DNA from 2 places in the Paenibacillus glycanilyticus genome. Region 2 is predicted to be linked to the other one. Evidence: riboswitches for the same ligand, from Rfam matches in the RefSeq annotation. Region 2 holds a riboswitch; the other holds the start of a gene.
What was found. A riboswitch is a leader RNA that binds a small molecule or an ion and turns the genes downstream of it on or off. The one in region 2 is predicted to bind cyclic di-GMP.
Positions count from the first base shown of each region.

Region 1: it holds a riboswitch for cyclic di-GMP, as region 2 does, so the genes downstream of both, ACR9FF_RS26830 (RHS repeat-associated core domain-containing protein) here and ACR9FF_RS19345 (methyl-accepting chemotaxis protein) in region 2, are expected to answer to the same signal.

Region 1 is NZ_CP195155.1:5,951,498-5,961,190, reverse strand. It holds gene ACR9FF_RS26850 (hypothetical protein) at 1-103, opposite strand, end outside; gene ACR9FF_RS26845 (hypothetical protein) at 100-873, opposite strand; gene ACR9FF_RS26840 (hypothetical protein) at 877-1,605, opposite strand; gene ACR9FF_RS26835 (fibronectin type III domain-containing protein) at 1,939-3,591, shown strand; cyclic di-GMP riboswitch class I at 3,802-3,877, shown strand; gene ACR9FF_RS26830 (RHS repeat-associated core domain-containing protein) at 3,971-9,693, shown strand, end outside.
Region 2 is NZ_CP195155.1:4,219,422-4,229,114, forward strand. It holds gene ACR9FF_RS19340 (DUF6886 family protein) at 172-696, shown strand; gene ACR9FF_RS19345 (methyl-accepting chemotaxis protein) at 761-2,539, opposite strand; cyclic di-GMP riboswitch class I at 2,632-2,719, opposite strand; gene ACR9FF_RS19350 (YrzA family protein) at 2,890-3,102, shown strand; tRNA gene ACR9FF_RS19355 (tRNA-Thr) at 3,181-3,256, shown strand; tRNA gene ACR9FF_RS19360 (tRNA-Pro) at 3,265-3,341, shown strand; gene ACR9FF_RS19365 (aspartate aminotransferase family protein) at 3,395-4,747, opposite strand; gene ACR9FF_RS19370 (HIT family protein) at 4,977-5,402, opposite strand; gene ACR9FF_RS19375 (NUDIX hydrolase) at 5,407-5,889, opposite strand; gene ACR9FF_RS19380 (class I SAM-dependent methyltransferase) at 5,905-6,612, opposite strand; gene ACR9FF_RS19385 (MerR family transcriptional regulator) at 6,678-7,400, opposite strand; gene ACR9FF_RS19390 (hypothetical protein) at 7,569-8,225, shown strand; gene ACR9FF_RS19395 (FAD-binding protein) at 8,342-9,693, opposite strand, start outside.

The DNA.
Region 1 (9,693 bases), 1.7 Mb from region 2:
TGCATACGACTAGCAGTCGTTCCTTGGATAGGCCTAAACTTTCCAATTTGGTCAGTGCTTGCTCAAGCTCTATAGAATGCTTGAAGGTGCCAATAATAATCATCTGGTTTCACCTGGCTTGCCAAAAAATTGTACAGCAGAGGAGCGGTAACGTTCTGCCAGATGCTGGCGCTGCTCCAGGCTGAAAAGCTTATTATGCTCTTTAGCTTTTATAAAGGCATGATAGACGGAACCGCCAATAACGGAAGGCATAAACAACAGCCAGTGCGCCCGCAAAACGGCGATAGACTCCGAAAGCCTGCCGGTCAGGAGGTAGACCAGCGATTCATGCGCGTGGGACAAAACAACATAGAGCCACCACCAGAACATCGCATAGAAGGCCAGGCCAATCCGATGATTATATAGCTGGCCCATGCCAGGAAAGAGCAGGGAAATGACGGCTGCGGCTAACGGACTTTTAGGCTGGATATATTGAACCTCGGACGTAAACAGCTTCATGCTTGGCAGAGGCGCGTCTTTTAGCTTGGCAATCCGGTAGAGCTTGTTCTGATAGACCGCGGAGCAATAGCAATCCCACATCGCGACGAAATAAATAATGATATACCCAATCACATACCTTGGTTCCAGAACCTCCGAAGCCTCCGCGAAATTCCCGCATAACGTATAGACAATGGCATCGTTGACATGGCCAAGCGTGTTGAATATCACTTCCGATAACGTAAGGAAGGTTCCTCTTAAATATTGGTTCAGCAAAAAATGTCCGAAGCCGGGAAAAGCCGCCGACCACCACCAGACCATATAGGGATTGCAGGAATGTATGGAAGTAATGCCAAACGGGCTTAGCTTGGCAATTGGCCTACGTGAGGGGTTCAATGATCAGTTCTCCCTTCGAAATCGCATGGAGGATTTCTCGGCAATAATCCGGTGAAGTCCTCCAAGCAGCTGAATAACTAGAATTTGCAGCATGAGCATAAGGACAACCAGTCCCATGCCGGATGTATATAAAATTTCCCGCCGGCTAAGCCACCAGTAGCCGCAGCCGAGCAAACCAATGACGATTGCTTTCCAGATCCAATGGCTCCGCAAGGAAATTAACAAGGCAAACAAGACGGAATCGATATGGACAATTAAGGTAGCGAAAGCCAGGTTATCTCTTGCGGGATCCTCAAACCATCCGGGTCTGAAGCCAATTTGGTGAAAAAGAAGCAGAAAGCCGGACATGAATGTTCCTTGCAGGGATACATTAATGATATAAAGCATAATCAGACGGAACAGGTAGGGCTGATTCCCTTGGCTTAGCCTTTTCCAGAGCCAGTTCCCCATAATGGGCAGCAAAATTAAACCTATTCCCGTATAGATGAGTTTCCACCAACGATGCTCGAAAACCCCTAAATAGATAAAGGTTTGTTCAATTCCCATAAACCCCACGGCAATAAGCAAAACCCACCGAAAGCGAATGCCGAAAGCGGCAATTAAGGTGCAGATAGACGGCACGATAAACCCGTTCGATACAATAGAGCCTATCGCGCTGTCATAGAACGAATTACGCAGTATCCCGGGCTTATAGCTGTAGCTGTTAAGAAGTACAAAGATGACAAGCTCCAAGATGTAGACCGCCCCGGCTATGCAAATATAGAAGGGAATGATCTTTAAGCTTTTTGTTCTGAACCAGGAGAGCGCGATAAACACTAAACTAGCAATAATAAGGAGCAAATACGGGACAAACGATGGAATAAAATCATCTCCGGGTCGGCAGAATGTAGGGACTGGAATTATTTTTCCAATTTTATTCTAATTTATTCCATTGATAATATCTTTGCCGGTAAAGATGGAATAAAGGCTTTTACATCAAACCTTCAATTGTACGGAACACTCCCTTAATGTTCATCAATAAAATAGGTCTTGTACCACATTTCACCTAAATGGGAGAGTGAATTCATGTACGCGTCACCAATGAAACGAATGGTGAAAACAGCTGTAGCCGGAACGATGGCAGCGGCTCTGCTTGCGGCTCCGTTCCTGTATTCGCAGTCGGCTTTTGCCGCGGTTGGCACGCCTAACTATGAGGTGAAGCTGACCCTCGATCCGGCTCTTGTGCTGGATTCGAGCCATAATCTAGTCAACTCCGTCCGCAGCGAATTCGACACGGGGAGCTCGTACAAATCCTACAAAGTGCAGTACATGGACACGGCAGCACAAAGCCTGCAAGGTCAAGGCTGGAGCGAACGGATCCGCAAGCGGGACGATCAGAGCAACCATGAGATTCAATACAAGAAGCGTTATGATGTAGTAAACGGCAATATTAACGCGGCTTTGACGCAAGCCGCAAGCGAGGGGCTTGATTCGTCTTCCGGCTTTGACTTCCAGGTCGATTGGGGCTACTCCAAGCAAACGCTCAGCATTGATTACGAAAAGGATGTGACGATCTCGGGCTCCAGCGGCAGCGGTCTCAAAATGCCAAACGAATCGACATCGCGCACGGTATCGGTATCTAACGAACCAAGCAAGTTTGCGAACTGGACAAGCACGGGCTGGGGTACGGCGCAGCTGAACAACGCGTTGGTGTACGGCCCGGTTGATTTCAAACGTTACGAGGGTACGTTTGACGATCTCGATCTGGACATCGAGGTGTGGACGGTAATGAATGAAGCCAAGACGGGCAACGAGTATTGGGTAGAAGCCTCCTTTAAGACCGACAGCTACAGCGAAGCAAGCTCAACCCGAACGGCACTTATTAACGAGCTGAATAGCAAAGGCTGGCTGATTCCGCAGGATTTGCTCCGGACGAGCCAGATTATTGAGCGTTACGCACCAGCTCCTGCCGTACCGGATACAACGGCTCCGTCAACTCCAACGAATGCTGCGGCAACGTCCGTGTCGAGCAGTCAGATCAATCTGAGCTGGACCGCTTCGACGGACAACGCCGGCGTAATCGGCTATAACGTTTACCGCAATGGAGTGCTGGCCGGTTCGACAACCGGCACTACGTATAGCGACACTGGACTATCTGCTTCCACTAGCTATTCCTATACGGTGAAGGCGAAGGATGCGGCGGGCAATGAATCCGCGGCAAGCGGCACGGTCAGCGCAACAACGCTGGCAGCCGGCAACGGCGGTTCAACAGGCGGTGCATATAATGTGAACGGCAGCACGGGTACTTACATCGAGGCGGAGAATTACACGGCGAAAAACGGTACTTTCGTCAGTGCGGCTTGTTCGGCCTGCTCGAATGGCTTAAACATGGAGACGCCTAACGGCTCCGGCGACAGCAATACGAACTATATCGCGTACACGATTAACGTGACGAACGGCGGCTCCTTCTACGTGCATGTGCTGAGCAGCGGCGTCGACACCAGCTCGGACAGCTTTACGGTAGCGATTGACAGCACCTCAGGCTCGCAGTTGACAACAACTTCAAACGGCACATGGGCCTGGAAAAAACCAAGCAGTTCAATTTCAATCGCAAACGGCACGCATACGCTTTATATTAAAGTTAGGGAAGACGGCGCGAAGGCAGATAAAATCTACCTGTCGAAGTCGAGCACGGCGCCAACCGGACTTGGCGGAACGGCCGCCGTACCGGTGAGCTAAATAGCTATTAAACAGAGCGGACACCTGATGGTGTTCCGCTTTTTTTTTTTTTTTTTTGTTATTTTTTAATCGTTTGGTCGCAGGACTAATCTTCTATTAATCTAGTAGTTCTATAAGACTATTTTCCTGAAAATGAATTTACAACCATGCATAATTTACTATATTATACAGAGCAGAATCCAAGATTATCATATCTTGCATATTTCTATGAACCGAAAAAGGCAAACCAGCCGCAAGGCTGGGACGCAAAGTCATGGGTCCCCCGTAGGATCGCCAGACCGCCGAAATCGCCGTGTCCGATCTATGCTTATAGCCGCACGCCTATTTTGGCGTTGCGGCTTTTTTTCGTGTCGACAACTAGACGGGGAGAGAAGAGAGAATGAAGGTTCGGGGAATATCGATTGTATTGATTGTGTCCTTATTGCTGGGGATGGCTCCGGCAACCGTATGGGGAGAAGCTGCGAAGGTAACAAGTCAGTTCGCGGCGGATCTGATTCCAACAGGGACAAGCGCCGATGACTCCGGCCAGGCTTGGACGGATGGGCCAAACAAGACGGAAAATCCGCTGTATTATTCGTTTAATAACGAGCAGGTATTACAAGCCATGACTGATCTTGGGGAAGACCACACGGGATCGGGCGGTTCGAGCCTAAAGATGAATGATACGAAAGCGATGTTTGATGAGCAAGCCGGACAAATTACGCTCAGCTGGAAAGACAGCCTGAGCAGTTGGATAGACTCGCAGGAAGGCGAGCCGCAAAGTCCTCCTGCCGGTTATCAAGTCACGATAACCGTAGAAGATTTGGCAACGAAGAAGAGCTATACGCTCGCCGGCGGCAAGAAGGATACAAGCGGCGAGAACAGCATCGTATGGAACGGGAAGGATGCGGACGGCAACCTGCTTCCTGACGGCGTTTATTACTGGACGCTTAAGGCAGATACCGTGCCAACGGTAACCTTTAAACTGCCCCCGGCCGAAGAAGGCGGCGAACCGGTCCTGAAGCCCGTGAAGGCGCCTGCCTACTCGATGGAGAAGCAGATGATCCGCCTGGACCGCAATGGTCCGGAGATAGCCGCCATTCATCCGCTTGGCGGCCAGAAGGTTGCGGTAGAAGTAAGAGATGCCGTAAGCGGCGTGAAGAAGCTGTCGGTTACGGGCGCTGCGCAGCTGACGAAGGAGTGGACTGGCGATGAGCTCCCTCTTGGAACGGCGGTGCCGATTACGGCAGGAAGCGGCGAGACGATTCATATTAAAGTCGAGGATGCAGCGGGCAATGTAACCGAGGATGAGCTGCCGCTGTATCCGTTCGTCACCGGTACGGGTGATGCGGACAGCATTCCTTATGCAGAGTCTCAGGTAGCCGGACAGAATGTACGGATTAACCTGGCATCGGGCAACGGCTTGCAGAGCTTTGACGGGTTCACGCAGGAGCGCCCAGGTACGGATCTTAATTTCTATCTGACCTATAACCATCAGAACCGGATCAAGGGAAAGCTGGGCTATGGCTGGAGCTTCAGTCTGGATTCCCGGCTGACCAAATGGCCGGACAAAGGCAATATCACATGGACAGGCTTCGACGGGACCGTCTATTGGTTCGAGCCTGCCGGAAATAACCAATATGTCACGTATGCGAATGGACAGAAGCAGCATTTTCCAAGCTTGACGTTTGATCCGGATTCAAGCTCCGCGGACAAGGACGCCTATATCATGGAATGGCCGGACCAACTGCGCTACCGCTTCCATAACGACGGGCGCTTCTGGCTGATCCAGGACCGCTATACGACGGAGATGTCCTTCGAATGGGAAGAGGTGTCGACGGCTTACGGCAGCGATTACCGGATCAAGAAAGTATTCGATATCGAGCAAAAGGACGTTGTGACCTTCAACTACGAGAAGGGCAAGGATACGCTGAGCTCGACGATTATTGCCGACATTGACGGTTTGGGCAATGAGATCGACAGCGAGAAGCGCAAGTTCTACTTCATGTACAATAAAGCCGGCGAATTTGTTGGTTATCGTGCGCCTTCCCAGACGATTACGCGTTTCGTCTACGATGACCTGCACCGCGTTGTCAAAGTGATCGATAACGGCAATAACATACGCGAGGAAGAAGGGGCAACGGAGGAATCCGTTACAACCGCATGGAAATACGGCGCGTTGAACCGGGTTGAGCGCATCAGCATGACCCGCAGTCAGGACCAGGCGGAGGAGTTCCTCGGCGTATCGTATGGAGCGAATGAAGCAACCGTGCAGCAGCCATCCGGCAGCTATAAGCTGAGCTGGGACCGGTATCTCCATCCGACGCAGATGGTCGAGACGGTGAAGACGGTTGATGGAGACAGACAAGCAACTACGTCTTATGCCTATAGCGGCAACAATCTGATCCGCGTGACCGATCCGATGAACCGCGTAACGCGTTACCGGTACAATGATGCGGATATGGTCGTGGCGGAGCAGAGTCCTTCAGGCCGCATTGTGAATTACTCCTACGATGAGGATCTGGATCCTACAGGCGAGACGGGACCTAACGGGCACCGGATTGTGATCAGCTATAAGAAGGATAACCGGAAAATATTGACCCGTACTACAACGCAGGCTGCCATTGATCCGGCTGGCGTTAATGATGAGGCCAGCATCAGCACCGTTGAAACGTATAATGCCAAGGGTGAATTGGTTAAGAGAACGGACGGCAACGGCAATGTTTTTAACTATACCTATGACGACAATGGGTTCGCAACAAGCGACGGTACAACAACCTCTTATGAGAATGACCAGAACGGCAATCATAAATTTATTATTACGGATGCGGGAACGGAAGATGAGGCGGTAACGACCCAAGTGTTTAATGCCGTAGGCTGGCTGAAGCATCGGGAGACGCCGGAAGGTCTATCAGAGGATTTCGAATACGATCCGTGGGGACGGATGACCAAGCAGGTACAGCGTGACCTAGGCGATACGTCGAAGACGCTCACAACGACCTACCTTTACGATGACGGCGGCAACCTTATTGAGCAATCGGACGGCTTAACGTCTACAGCCTACACCTATGATGGAATGGGCAGACAGCTGACGTCCAAGATTACGGCACTTGACGGAACGGAAGGAACCATTACCGAATCCTATGTGTACGATAGCCGGGGATTAGAGATCAAGCATACGGATTCCCGCGGCGAAGCAACCGAAACGGCGTATAACGTTGCTGGAGATCCGGTGCGTACGGTTGTATCGCCGGGCAACGAAACCACAACAACCGAATATGATGCGGCAGGACGTATGTCCGCGGTTGTTGCGGCAGACGGAGGAAGAACGGAATACAAGTATGACAGCTGGGACCAGGTTGTCGAAGAGAAGCAGCTTATTCAGACGCTGTTCCCCGGCAATATGTCCGTTGCGCGCTCCAGCTCTTCGAGCATGCAAGAGGTCGTAACGACATACCGGTACGATTCGGCCGGACGCCAGATCGAGCGGAAGGACCCGAACGGATCATGGGCACGAACCGTGTATGACGGGAACGGTCAGCCGGCAGAAGTGACGGCAGGCGGACCCGTTCCCGAGTGGAACGGGACGATGCTTGCGGCAGGCCTGTCGGACAGCCTGTATCCGGGGCATGAGGTGCTTCAGACAAGGCAATATGCCTTTGACAAGCTTGGCCGGGTGTTGAGCGAGACGGACAGCAACGGCAATAAAACGGAGTATCATTATTCGGGCCGGACCGTTAAGACAAGCACTCCTGCGCTTGATGAGAACGGTAAGGCAGTCCGTTACGAGCGTACCGAGGTATACGACACGACCGGACAGGTTGTGCGATCCGTCTCCGAGGCCGGCGATGTTATGACAAGCCGGTATGACGCTTTTGGCCATGTTGCGGAGTCCGTGAATGAGGAAGGGCAGAAGATTGTCTCCACCGTCGATGTCTATGGCCGTGAATCCGCACGCACGGAAGAAGTTGATGCGGATTCAGGCAGCGTTCAGAAATTTACGTTCAAGAATGACGCGTGGGGTAATGTAAAGGAAGAGCGGCGCCAGTTAAATGGCAGCGAGTGGGCAACAACTCTATACAGCTATACACCGGAAGGGGATTTGCTCAAGGAGACCTCACCGGAGGGGCTTGTTACCACGTACAGCTATGACGAACACGGACGTATGAAGGATAGCGTTGAGCAGAACAAGGCCGGTGGTTCGGTAGAAAACCGGACAACATCTTATACGTACGATGCAATGGGCAGACAGACGAAGACGGAACAGCCGGACGGCAGTCAGACGCAGACGGTCTATAATACAGCCGGTCAGGCGGTTCTGTCGATCGATGGTCTGAACAATATCGAAGAGAGCCGCTATGATGCCGGAGGCCGCCTTGTTGCATCCATTGCTTATAAAGCAGGAACGACGGCTCTTAATGAAGCGAATATTTCGGCAGTCAGCCAGTATGTGTATGACGGGGCCGGTAATGTCGTATTGGAAAAGGATCCTAACGGCAATCTGATCCGTTCGATCTATGACAAGAACGGAATGCTGAGCAAAGAGATTCACTACGATGGCGGGTCGATGACTGGAGAGTCGATCGAGAGTACGTTTAGCTACGATCCTCGAGGCCTAATGATTGCTTCCATCGACGGCAATGGTCATCCGACAACCTATGCTTATGATGCAGAGGGTCAGCAGGTGCTGGAGAAGGATGCGGTCGGCCAGTGGACCAAAGCGGAATATAGCCCTGCCGGATTTGTTACGGCAGAGCGCCGTCCGCTTGGCCGGGATACGGAGTGGAAGTACGATTATCGCGGCAACCTGCTCGAGGAGAAGGATGCGCTTGGGCGTACGCAGCGCTTCAAGCTGGATCTGGATGGCCGGACGGAGACCGAATACAATCGTCTCGGCGAAGCGACCAAATATGATTACGATACCGAAGGACGCTTAACGGCAGAGCAATCGCCTAGCGGCGGTCCGTTCAGCTATCGGTATGACTCCGCCGGCAACAAGCTGGAAGAGGTTCGCCCGGTATATGGTACGGTTCACTACGATTATGATGAGCGGGACAGCCTGACATCCATCGAGGAGCCGCAATCCGGATCAGGCAGTCTAAAAACCTCCTACACGTATGATGCGGAGCTGAACCGGACCAGTCAGCAGGATGGCAACAGCCAGCTGACGACTTACAACTATGACGAGCTTGGCAGACGTCTGCAGAAGGTCGTTGTCCGTTCGGAGGACGGCAAGGATGTTTTCGAATATCAATATGACCCGAATGGCAACCTGCTTGAGGAGAAGAAGCCGGGCGGCCTGACGACGAAGTATCAATATGACTTCATGAACCGCAAGATTCGGGAAGAGTACAGCGATGGTACCTGGTACGCCTACACCTATGATAAAGCAGACAATATGCTGACCCGTACCGATAAGAACGGAACGATCACTTACAGCTATTACGACAACAACCAGCTGAAAGAAACGGTATACCCGAATGGCGACCATGTCGTATACGAGTATAATGCCAACGGCGAGAAGGAAGCAGAAATCGTTAACGGTGTCCGTACCGAGTATACGTACGATGCAGGAGGATACCCGACAGGTTATACCGATAGCAAAGGGTACAAATATGAATACCAATTCGATGCGGATGGTTACGTCACCTCGGTGAAATATCCGAACGGCACCGTTACCGCTACCGATTACAAGCCGGGTCATCTGATCGGTTCGCAGAACACGACAAGCGCAGGCGCATCCTTGCACGACAGCCAGTATGCGTATAACGCTCGCGAGTTCATTACCGGCGTTAAAGAGCAAGGCGATAACAGCCGATATACGTATAACAACAGAGAACAGCTGGAGCGGGTAGAAACTCCGGATGGCGATGTCATTGTCTATCAATATGACGGAGCGGGCAACCGTACCATCCGCAAAGCGATCATTCAAGGTGCAGCAGAAGACAAGAACAAGGTTATTACAACGGATGAGCTTGTCCAGATGGTTCTTGAATCGTATGGCATGAAGCCAAGCAAGGATACCAAGCCTTCCAACCCTTCCAATCCCGACGCAGGAAACCCGGGCATTTGCGAGCCGAACGGCAACGGCAACGGCAACGGCAATGGTAATGGTAATAGCGG
Region 2 (9,693 bases):
CGCCTCTCCCTTTTGTATTAGTGTTATAGTTGAATAGTACACTAGATCATTAGTGATGTAAAGAGGTTAAAACGAAAATATCCATTTTTTTACGAAAAATAGTTGTTAGCCTAAGGAGACTGTCCTAGAATAGATAAGCACTAACAACCGCTTTGATTGGAGGTTACGAGGATGAGGCTGTTTCATTTCAGCGAGGAAAGCGTTATTGACGTCTTTGTTCCCAGGGTAAAAGCCAACCGGACCGATATGCCGCCCGTTGTCTGGGCGATTGACGAGGAGCATCAATTCACGTTTTTCTTCCCGAGGGATTGTCCCCGGATCGTCTACACGAGATCGGAAGGATTAACCCCCGAAGAGGAACAAAGATTTTTCGGCACGACAGCCGCAAACATTGTTATTACCGTTGAGACCGGCTGGCATGAACGGATAAAGCAAACAACCTTGTACCGATACGAGCTGTCTCCGGAATCCTTCGAGCTATTCGACGAATACGCCGGTTACTACATATCCAAGGAAACCTTAGTCCCCCTTGCGGTAAAGCCGCTTCCCGATCTGCTTGGTCTCTTGGTAGAGCTTGGCATCGAGCTCCGCTTCACCCCGAATCTTCATCCGCTTAGAGAAGCTATTCAACAATCCTCCCTCCGTGACTATGGCATTCACCGGTTCCAGTATGCGCAAGCCGATACAAGACCTTGAAAAACGACAAAGGCTGTCCTCCCCGGAAGGAGAACAGCCTTTGTCTTTGCCTATAGGATTGGAATTAAACTTTAAAGATTGCCGCTTTTTCTTTGAGCTCATACGAGGATTGCTGCAGATTTTGCGCCATCCCTTGCAGATTGTCCGAAATGCTGTTCTGCTCGACGGACAAATGCCCCATCTGCTCCATCTTGCCATTTACCTCGGAGGAGGTATGCAAAAGCTTGTCCACCGCGGTCACGATATGCGTGATGCCGGTTGTAATTTCATTGATGGCCGTCGAAATCTCGCTGACTTGCTCGGACAACGTATGGCTCTGCTTCTCCAGTCCTTTGAACACGTCGCTTGCCGCCGTGGAGGCCTGCTTAGTGGAGAAGATCACCTCGGCGAAGGCGCCCATGCTCTTGCTGCTTGCCGCTACATCCTCTTGGATCAGGTACATTTCTTTCGATATGTTTTTGGAGATCTGATCGGTCTGACCCGACAGCTTGCGGATCTCCTCGGCTACAACTGCGAAGCCACGTCCATGCTCCCCTGCCCGCGCGGACTCAATCGATGCATTCAGCGACAGCAGATTCGTCTGCGTGTTGACATCCTGGATACTTTCCAGAAACTTCGATACGTTGCTGTAGCGTTCGGTAATGCGGTTAAAAGCTTCCGTTACCTGGTTGAATTGCTCAACCGTCTGGTTAACCATCTGGACAACGCCTTCCATATCCACCGAGCCGGTATGGGAATCGTCTCGCATCTGCTGCATGTCTTTGTTGATATAATCGCTCGACGCCGCAATTTCCTGCGAGCTTGCAGAGATCTGCTCCGTTACCGCCGAGATCGAAGTCGCATCGTCATATTGGGAAAGCAAAACGGTTGTTCCCAGATCGATCTGCCCTTTCACCTGCTCGGATGCCGTACGGTTGCGGGCGATCATATCGCCCATCTGGTTCGACATCTGGAGAACGGTCTGGCTTACGCCTAACGTGGCTTTGATGGTTGCTTTCAAATTATCGCCCATGGATGCTAGCGAACGGTCGATATCGCCAAACTCGTCTTTGCGGTCAAGCGTTAGGTTATATGTAAAATCATTATGCTGATAGGCTTGAATACGTCCCATAATGCCTTGAAGACCAGATCGGATGCTTCTGATCAAACCAATCGTGAACAGGAACGGAATGACGGCCAGAATAAGTACGTTAATCAGGATGATCATATTCGCCGTATCCACGCTTTTCGAGAGAACCTCATCCGTATGCGCCGCATCTACGGTAATCCGGGCGTTGACGTTCTGATTGGCGAACTCCAGCTCATTCAGATAAATATTGACGAGCCTAAGCACTAGCGCCGATTTCATCTCGGCCGTTACATTTTCAAACTGGGTAACATTCGAGCTCTTCAAGTCATTGTAGGCAATCTCGTAGATGTTCGCCTGACCAATGTAGGTCTGCTGCTCCTCTGCCGCAGGGAACATCTTGTCCAGCTTCTCGAATGTTGTCTTCAAATGCTCGATTTGTCCCGGCATATCGGCCAAACGTTCCTTCGGATCGACAACCTCCGCATTCTGGCTGTTATTGTTGTTCTCGATCGAGTTGATCATCATCAGAAGCGTTTGAAGCAGCGAATTAGAGATCCCTTCGTATTCGCGCTGCGCGCTAGTCAACGTATTCGCATTTTTGACGGCATGGGATACCGACAGATTTTGCGTGTAGATAAACGCGCCTGCCCCTACGTTAAACAAAGTGATGATACTGGTCAGCAGAAGCAGCCGCACACCGATCTTTCTTCTGCCCTCCACAAGCTGTTTTCTTGCACCTAGCCATTGCAATGCCTTCTTAACCCATTCCTTCATCCTCGTCGTCTCTCCTCGCTGTCACTGAAAAAAGAAAATAAGCTATCCGGCCATGGACGGGCGGATAGCTGTTTAAGGCACTATGTCCTGCGTCCGGCGGTCTGGCAGCCATCGCTTCTATGCAGCATTAGGCCCATAACTTTGCGTCCTTGCCTTTCGGCAAGTTTGCCTTTTTCAGTTTAATTACGCTATTTTCGACACAAGGACTAGTTTAGGATATATATACCTATTTGTAAACAAAAAATGGCTCAATTCCCAACACTGCGACTTTAGCCTCATCTCTCTTTGAATCGCTCTTCGAAGAAGTTATAATAGAATTCAAATAAAGACAGAGACGGGAGTAATAGACGATGGAATTCCGGTTGGATCTGATTGACGATAAAGTAGAATTTTTTGAAGCTAGCGATCTGCGCACGCTGGAGCTGAAGATCGAGCAGCAGATCGAGAACAATAAAGCGCTTCTTCTGCAGGTTCATCATGTTCAGCATCATGCTGCATTTAACGCCAATACGGGTAAAATGCTATACAGCGCCGTTGTTCATTTCAAGGCTAAGAAGCTCTAGAAAATCCTCTCAAAAAAAGTCTTGCATAATCCGTACAAGCTGTGGCATAATACGTTTTGTGCCCGACACAAACAATATGCCGGTGTAGCTCAGTTGGTAGAGCAACTGACTTGTAATCAGTAGGTCGTGGGTTCGACTCCTATCGCCGGCACCATTCTTTTCCGGGACGTAGCTCAGCTTGGTAGAGCACCTGGTTTGGGACCAGGGGGTCGCATGTTCAAATCGTGTCGTCCCGACCATAGAGCAAACACGGAAGCTTGATAGGAATCAGGCTTTTTTTGTTTTTCTTCTATTATATACGTTTGAACACATCCCTTAACGTCTGAATGATAAATGCCACATCCTCATCCGTAGAAGACAACGGCGGACTGATCGTAAGCACATTATTGTAGCCTGCGACGGTATCGCCGTTTTTACCTATTATAAGTCCTTTCGCTTTACACTCCCCTATGATCCGGACCACGCCAGAGAGCGGATAAGGCTCCTTCGTCTGTTTATCGCTGACTAGCTCAATGCCCATCAGAAAGCCAAAGCTGCGGATATCTCCGACTATCGGATGCTCTTTCAACTCAGATAAGCCCTCGATAAGCCGTTCGCCAAGCGTTGCCGACCGTTCCACCAGCTGTTCCCGCTCCAGAATCTCGAGATTTGCCAGGGCAAGAGCACAGGCTGCCGGCGCGCCGCCAAACGTATTCAGATGACGGAAATGGCTGTACATGTCTTTCCCTTTGAAGGATTCGTAAATGTCTTTGCGTACTGCCGTCGCCGACAATGGCAGATACCCGCTGGTTAATCCTTTCGCCATCGTAACGATATCCGGCTTGATGCCGTAATTCATATGGCCAAACTTGCGGCCCGAACGGCCAAAGCCGCAAATCACTTCGTCGATAATGAGCAGAACGCCGTACTTCGTGCAGATGTCCCTGACCTTCTCGAGATAGATAGGCTCAGGCACAAGGACTCCCCCGCCGGTAATCGCAGGTTCCATAATGACTGCCGCGATCGTCTCCTGCCCTTCCCATATAATCGTCTCTTCAATTGCCTGGGCGCATTGCAAATTAAACTGCTCGACCGTTATCCCTTCCGGACGCCGGTAGCTGTCCGGCGGACGAACATGAAGGAAACCTCCGGCAAGCGGTTCATACTTATATTTGCGCTGGGCTTGCCCGGTTGCGGCTAGAGCCCCCATCGAATTGCCATGGTATGCCCGGTATCGGGAAATAAACTTGTACCGGCTTGGGGCACCGGATTGCTCATGATATTGCCTTGCTATCTTGAAGGCTACTTCATTCGCGTCCGACCCGCTGTTCGAATAGAAGATGACATAATCATCCTCCAGCCATTCATTCAGCTTTTCCGCCAAGCGGATCGCCGGTTCGTGGCTTTGCGTCAGAGGATAGTAGGACATGGCTTTGAGCTGTTCATAAGCTGCGCGCGCCAGCTCCTCGCGGCCGTACCCCACATTCACGCACCAGAGACCGGACATCCCGTCCAAATACCGGTTACCCCGGCTATCCGTAATCCACGAGCCTTGTCCTTCCTTAACGACCATCGGAGGTGCCTGCTCGTTATAAGGCGTCATGGCATGCCATACATATTGACGGTCCTTGGCAATCAGATCCAAATCATCCTGGTTCGTTGACATCTCTATACACTCCTCTCCTGAATCCTAGCAGTACCATGCCGTAACCTTTTTTAAGCGCATAGAATTCAACCCCGTCACTCTTACATCTATGTCTAGTATAGGGGGGAATATTACCGTTTACATTAGACAGAATGTCACGAAGTACAGAGACTTTTTCAACCTGAACGTTACATAAAACCGGAGCAGACCCGGGCTGCTCCGGCTAGGAGTCGGCACATTTGGGCCGACCTTAACGCTGAGGCGTATCCTTAAGCCCCGATATGATACGAGCTCTGGTCTCACGCAGTCGCAATTCCGCGCCATGGGGAGTTTGCGGCTCGCTCCAGAAGAAGCCGTCTCCCTTGTATCTAGGGATTAGGTGCATATGATAATGCGTCAGATCGTTGAAGATACCGCCATTCTGGCAGATGCTAATCCCGTCCGGACGAAAGACTTCCTTCAAGGCGACGGACAGCTTCTGAGAAGCCGCCATAATGGCTTGAGCTGTCTCCGAATCAAGTTCATCTACATCAAGATAATGCTGCTTAGGCAAAATTAAGAGATGCCCTTCGTTAAACGGCGCAATGTCCAGCACGCAGGTCGCATACTCATTTTCGTAAACGATATGTAGATCTGGTTCCAATCCGTTAGCAATGCGGCAGCCTAAACAATCCATAAGGCTAGACATTCCTTTCCAGATTAATGACGAAGTCGGGTTTCGTAACGTAATCCATATAAGTGACCGTACCGTTAAAATCCAAATAAACCTGATACCTGGTCCGAATCGCCGGGGAATGGATCAAGTCAAGCACCTCCTCCTTCCGTACCCAGCGTACCTCCGAGGTTTCTTCGGAAGTTCGCAAAGAACCTCCTGCCGGGCGGCATATAAAATCCAGCATCAGCTTGGTCGGCACATCGGTTACGCCATCATGCCATTTGTACATGCAAGTATTCGAATATACGCCGATCATTTGCAAGACCACGCATGTGATCCCGCTTTCTTCCTCTATTTCACGCTTAAGAGCATCGGTCAGATTCTCCCCGACTTCCACCTGACCGCCGGGAAACACCCATCCGTCATGCTGGGTTTTCACAAGCAGGACATCTCCGCGCTCATTCGCCACTATACCGCCAACAGCCACAATATGAGTCGGCATCACCATACGTTTTTCCTCCCCTCAGCTTGTACGACGAACGATAAAAGTAAGCCAATTTCCCCGGTATTCGATGGACTTCCCGTATTTGATTTCCTGAACGGCCTGGGGAATAACCCGCTCCAACACAATCTCCCAACCGTTATAACATTCTCTCAAGAGATGAAAAGCATCGTCTGTCGACAGATTTAATTCTATTAATCCTTCCGCCACTACGCCGGTACTATGATCGAGCTCTTCGGTCTGCGTACTCATTAAGATTGCATGAATGCCGCGGGATCTTGTTCCTTCTATCATGCGGTCAATGACGGTTCGAAAAGCATCTACCGAGGAAACATGCTCTAACGAAGAGCAAGCAATAATATAGTCATAGGATTGCGCCGGAATCCGGTAATGCTCAATATCTGCAATTACGGCTTCAAGATTATTTTGAACCTCGTATTTTTCCGCGTTATCCCGTAAAATCTCGACAGCAGAAGGAAGGAGATCAACGGCCGTCACCTTTCCGTTACTCGCTTTGATCGCTTGCGCAATGGGAATCGCATTTCGTCCAACACCGCTGCCAAGGTCCAATACTCGCATCTGATTCGGATCCAGCAAGACGAAAGTGTCCATAATGGCTTTTACAGGTTTAGAGATCCAAGTTCCGGGAGCAAACAACTCATGCTCCGCATAAAACTTCTCATGGTACTTCATTTCTTCGGTTCTTGCCTGGAGAAATCTTGATTCCAAAGTAGATTCGCCTCTCTCTTTCTCTTAATCTCTTCATTCTCCCTATATTTCCCATAAAAAGCAACTCATTTCTCCCTTACGCCACGCTCATTTCTGCCTTTATCATCCAGCAAACGGTACAAATAATAGATCCCTCGCAGCTGTTCGCGAATGGTTGTATTCAAGTATTCGAGGGATTCCCGTGCTATACGGAGTGCATGCTCCGTATGGTCATGGTCAAGCTCCTGAATGACTTGGCGGATGACTTCAAGCGGTAAATTCGCAGCCCGCAATGTACCGATAATCCTAATCTTGCGGACCTCTGCGGAATGAAAAATGCGATATCCGCTTCCTTCATCTCGGGTTAGCTGAATTAGCCCAGCCTTCTCCCAGTGACGGATCGCAGAAGCTGGAATGGAGGTTTCGCTGGATACTTCGCCAATGGTCCAGTTCTTTTTGGAGGGCCGGATTTCAATATTATTCAGCCCCGCTGTCTCCAGAACTTGTACCGTTTGCTCCGCCATTTTCTTCTTTTGATTCAATTCGGCCTGACTCTCATTCACCGTCCACATTGCTTTATCCCATTCCCGCTCGAGAAGCAGCTTCGTCACTTTAACGGTTGTTTCCATGCCAAAGCCAATACGCATTGCCCGGATACACTCAAAATAAACGACATGCTCTTCTGTATAAATCCGATATCCATTAGACGCCCGTTCAACAGGAGGAATAATCCCCCACTCTTCATAATGACGAAGGGCATTTGTGCTGATACCGAGCCTGTTAGCTATTTCCGAAGGCTTAAACGGCATGATCCTCACCCTCACCTCATCAAGATTCAACTAAAACCTTAAAGCTGCACTTCAATGTATTGCATCTTGCACTCCATTGATTCTAAGAGGTTTCTCAACACAACCTTAACTATTGCATCCATGTTATACAATTCAATTGTTAATCGCAATATAGCAGGAGGAGATGCAATGGATCTTACAATCGCTGAAACGTTTTTCCGTATTTCAACCGCCGGGTCGGAAGCCCCGCTCTATTCTACGGCCGCAACAGAATTGCTTGATAGGAATCAGATGGCGGACTTATTGACGAGATACGGCACAGAAGAAAAGGCAACCGGCCCTGAGCTAGCCGCATCCTTTCTTGGAATGGGCATCTATGGACTGATAGCCGTCAAGCATATGGTCCTTTCGAAATATAACCGTGTGCTGGATTTATCACTCCATCATTTAAATGTCCAATATGAGAAAACCCCGGATGGCCGTGTACAGTTTGTGTTTAAGCTCGGAGAGGTGAGATGGGCGGAGTTGCCTCAGGTTGGACGTGAGGAAGCAATCATTGAGGAATGGAAGAAATACTTTCAGGAAGAGATAAATCCGATTATTGAAGCAACTGCCGCCGCGGCAGGCGTTAGAACGGATTTGATCTGGAACCAGTATGGCTCTTCAGGAGCTTTTACCATGGAATATGCGGACTCGATGTTCGAAGGAGAGGTATTGCAAAGATATAGGGATGACTTCTTGACTCTATGCAGCTTGCCCGGCTCCGTCTTCAACCGTAGAAAGAACCCTTTTCAACATACGCCAAGATACAGGGACAACCCTTATTTGCCTGGTCAAAAACGATGATTCGTTCAGCTTGCTGTATGTACGATAAGCGCGAAGGCGGGAGTAAGTGTTTTTATTGTCCTGTGATGGCGGAAGCAAAAAAGGGATAGCCGCGGCTATCCCTTTCCCAAAACAAATTACTTCGCCATAACGTATTCATTTATGAAATCGTTCCGGAATTTTCCATCCGGGTCGCATTCCAGCATCAACTCACGGAATTCCGGCAGCTTCTCAAACAGCGATTGGATTCGCTCCGCAGGCATCGTGAACACTTTGCCCCAATGCGGTCTTGCGTTAAACTTCTCCAGCTTGGCTTCGATAAGCGGCAGCACCTGCTTGACGGCTTCCCAGTCCGGTTTCCAGGTAAAATGGAAGCCCACGGTGTCCTGCTTATAGCTTGGACTTAACCATAACCGATCGGCAGCAATGGTACGAATCTCGGATATAAACAGCAGCGGGGAGATCTGCTCGCCAAGCTCGCTGATTGCGCAAATTGCTTCATAGGCATGCTCGCGGGCCACAAAATATTCCGTTTGCAGCTCTTCGCCGGCGCTTGGCGTGAAATCCATGCGGAAATGCGGCAGGCGTTCATGCCATGGGCCCGGCACGCCAAACTGCTCGCTGCAGTTTTCAGCCGTTTGCTCCGGTACCGGATGGCGCTTCGCTTCCGCGAGGCTGGCCCCGTAAAATTCCGCTTGCACATCCCCAGCCGAGCCCTCTTGAACCAGTCTCTTTTGCCACACTTGATTAATAGAAGAGCCTTTCCAATCCGTAAATAGACTAACGCTATAGGCACTGGAGTAAATGGCATCAAAGTTATTCTCAACCTGCGCCAGCGGAAGAAGATCATAGACATATTGACTAATCTCAAAAGATGGCTGAATGTCTAGCGTAATAGCTGTTACAACGCCTAAAGCTCCTAAGCCAACGACGGCTCCATGAAACTTCCCGTCCTCGTCATCCCGGGTAAATACGGCGATTGTTCCGTCCGCTTTTACGATTTCAAGGGCATAAACAGCCGTTGCCAGGTTACCGTTCCGGTCACCGGAGCCATGAGTTGACGTTGCGATAGCGCCCGCTATCGTAATATGAGGCAGAGAAGCCAGATTATGGAGCGCGTAACCTTCCTGATGCAAATATTCGCCCAGGTCCCCGTAACGAATGCCGCCTTCTACTTTTACGCGGTTATTTACCTTATCCAATTCAAGTACGCGATTCATCTTCTGAAGCGATACCAGGCTTGCATGCGAATCCGCGATTCCGTTAAAGGAATGTCTCGAACCCAGCACTCTCAGCTTGCCGTTTCGCACAACAATCTCCTGCACTTGTTCCACATTCTCGGGATAGAGATATTCCAAGGCATTATACGTGTAATTGCCCGCCCAATTTTTCTCTTTTGCCACAACCTGCACTCTCCAGTCATTCAAGATGATAAAGCCTATCTTATAGTCATTAACCGCCAGTTCTCCTTTTCCTGCTCCGGAAAAAA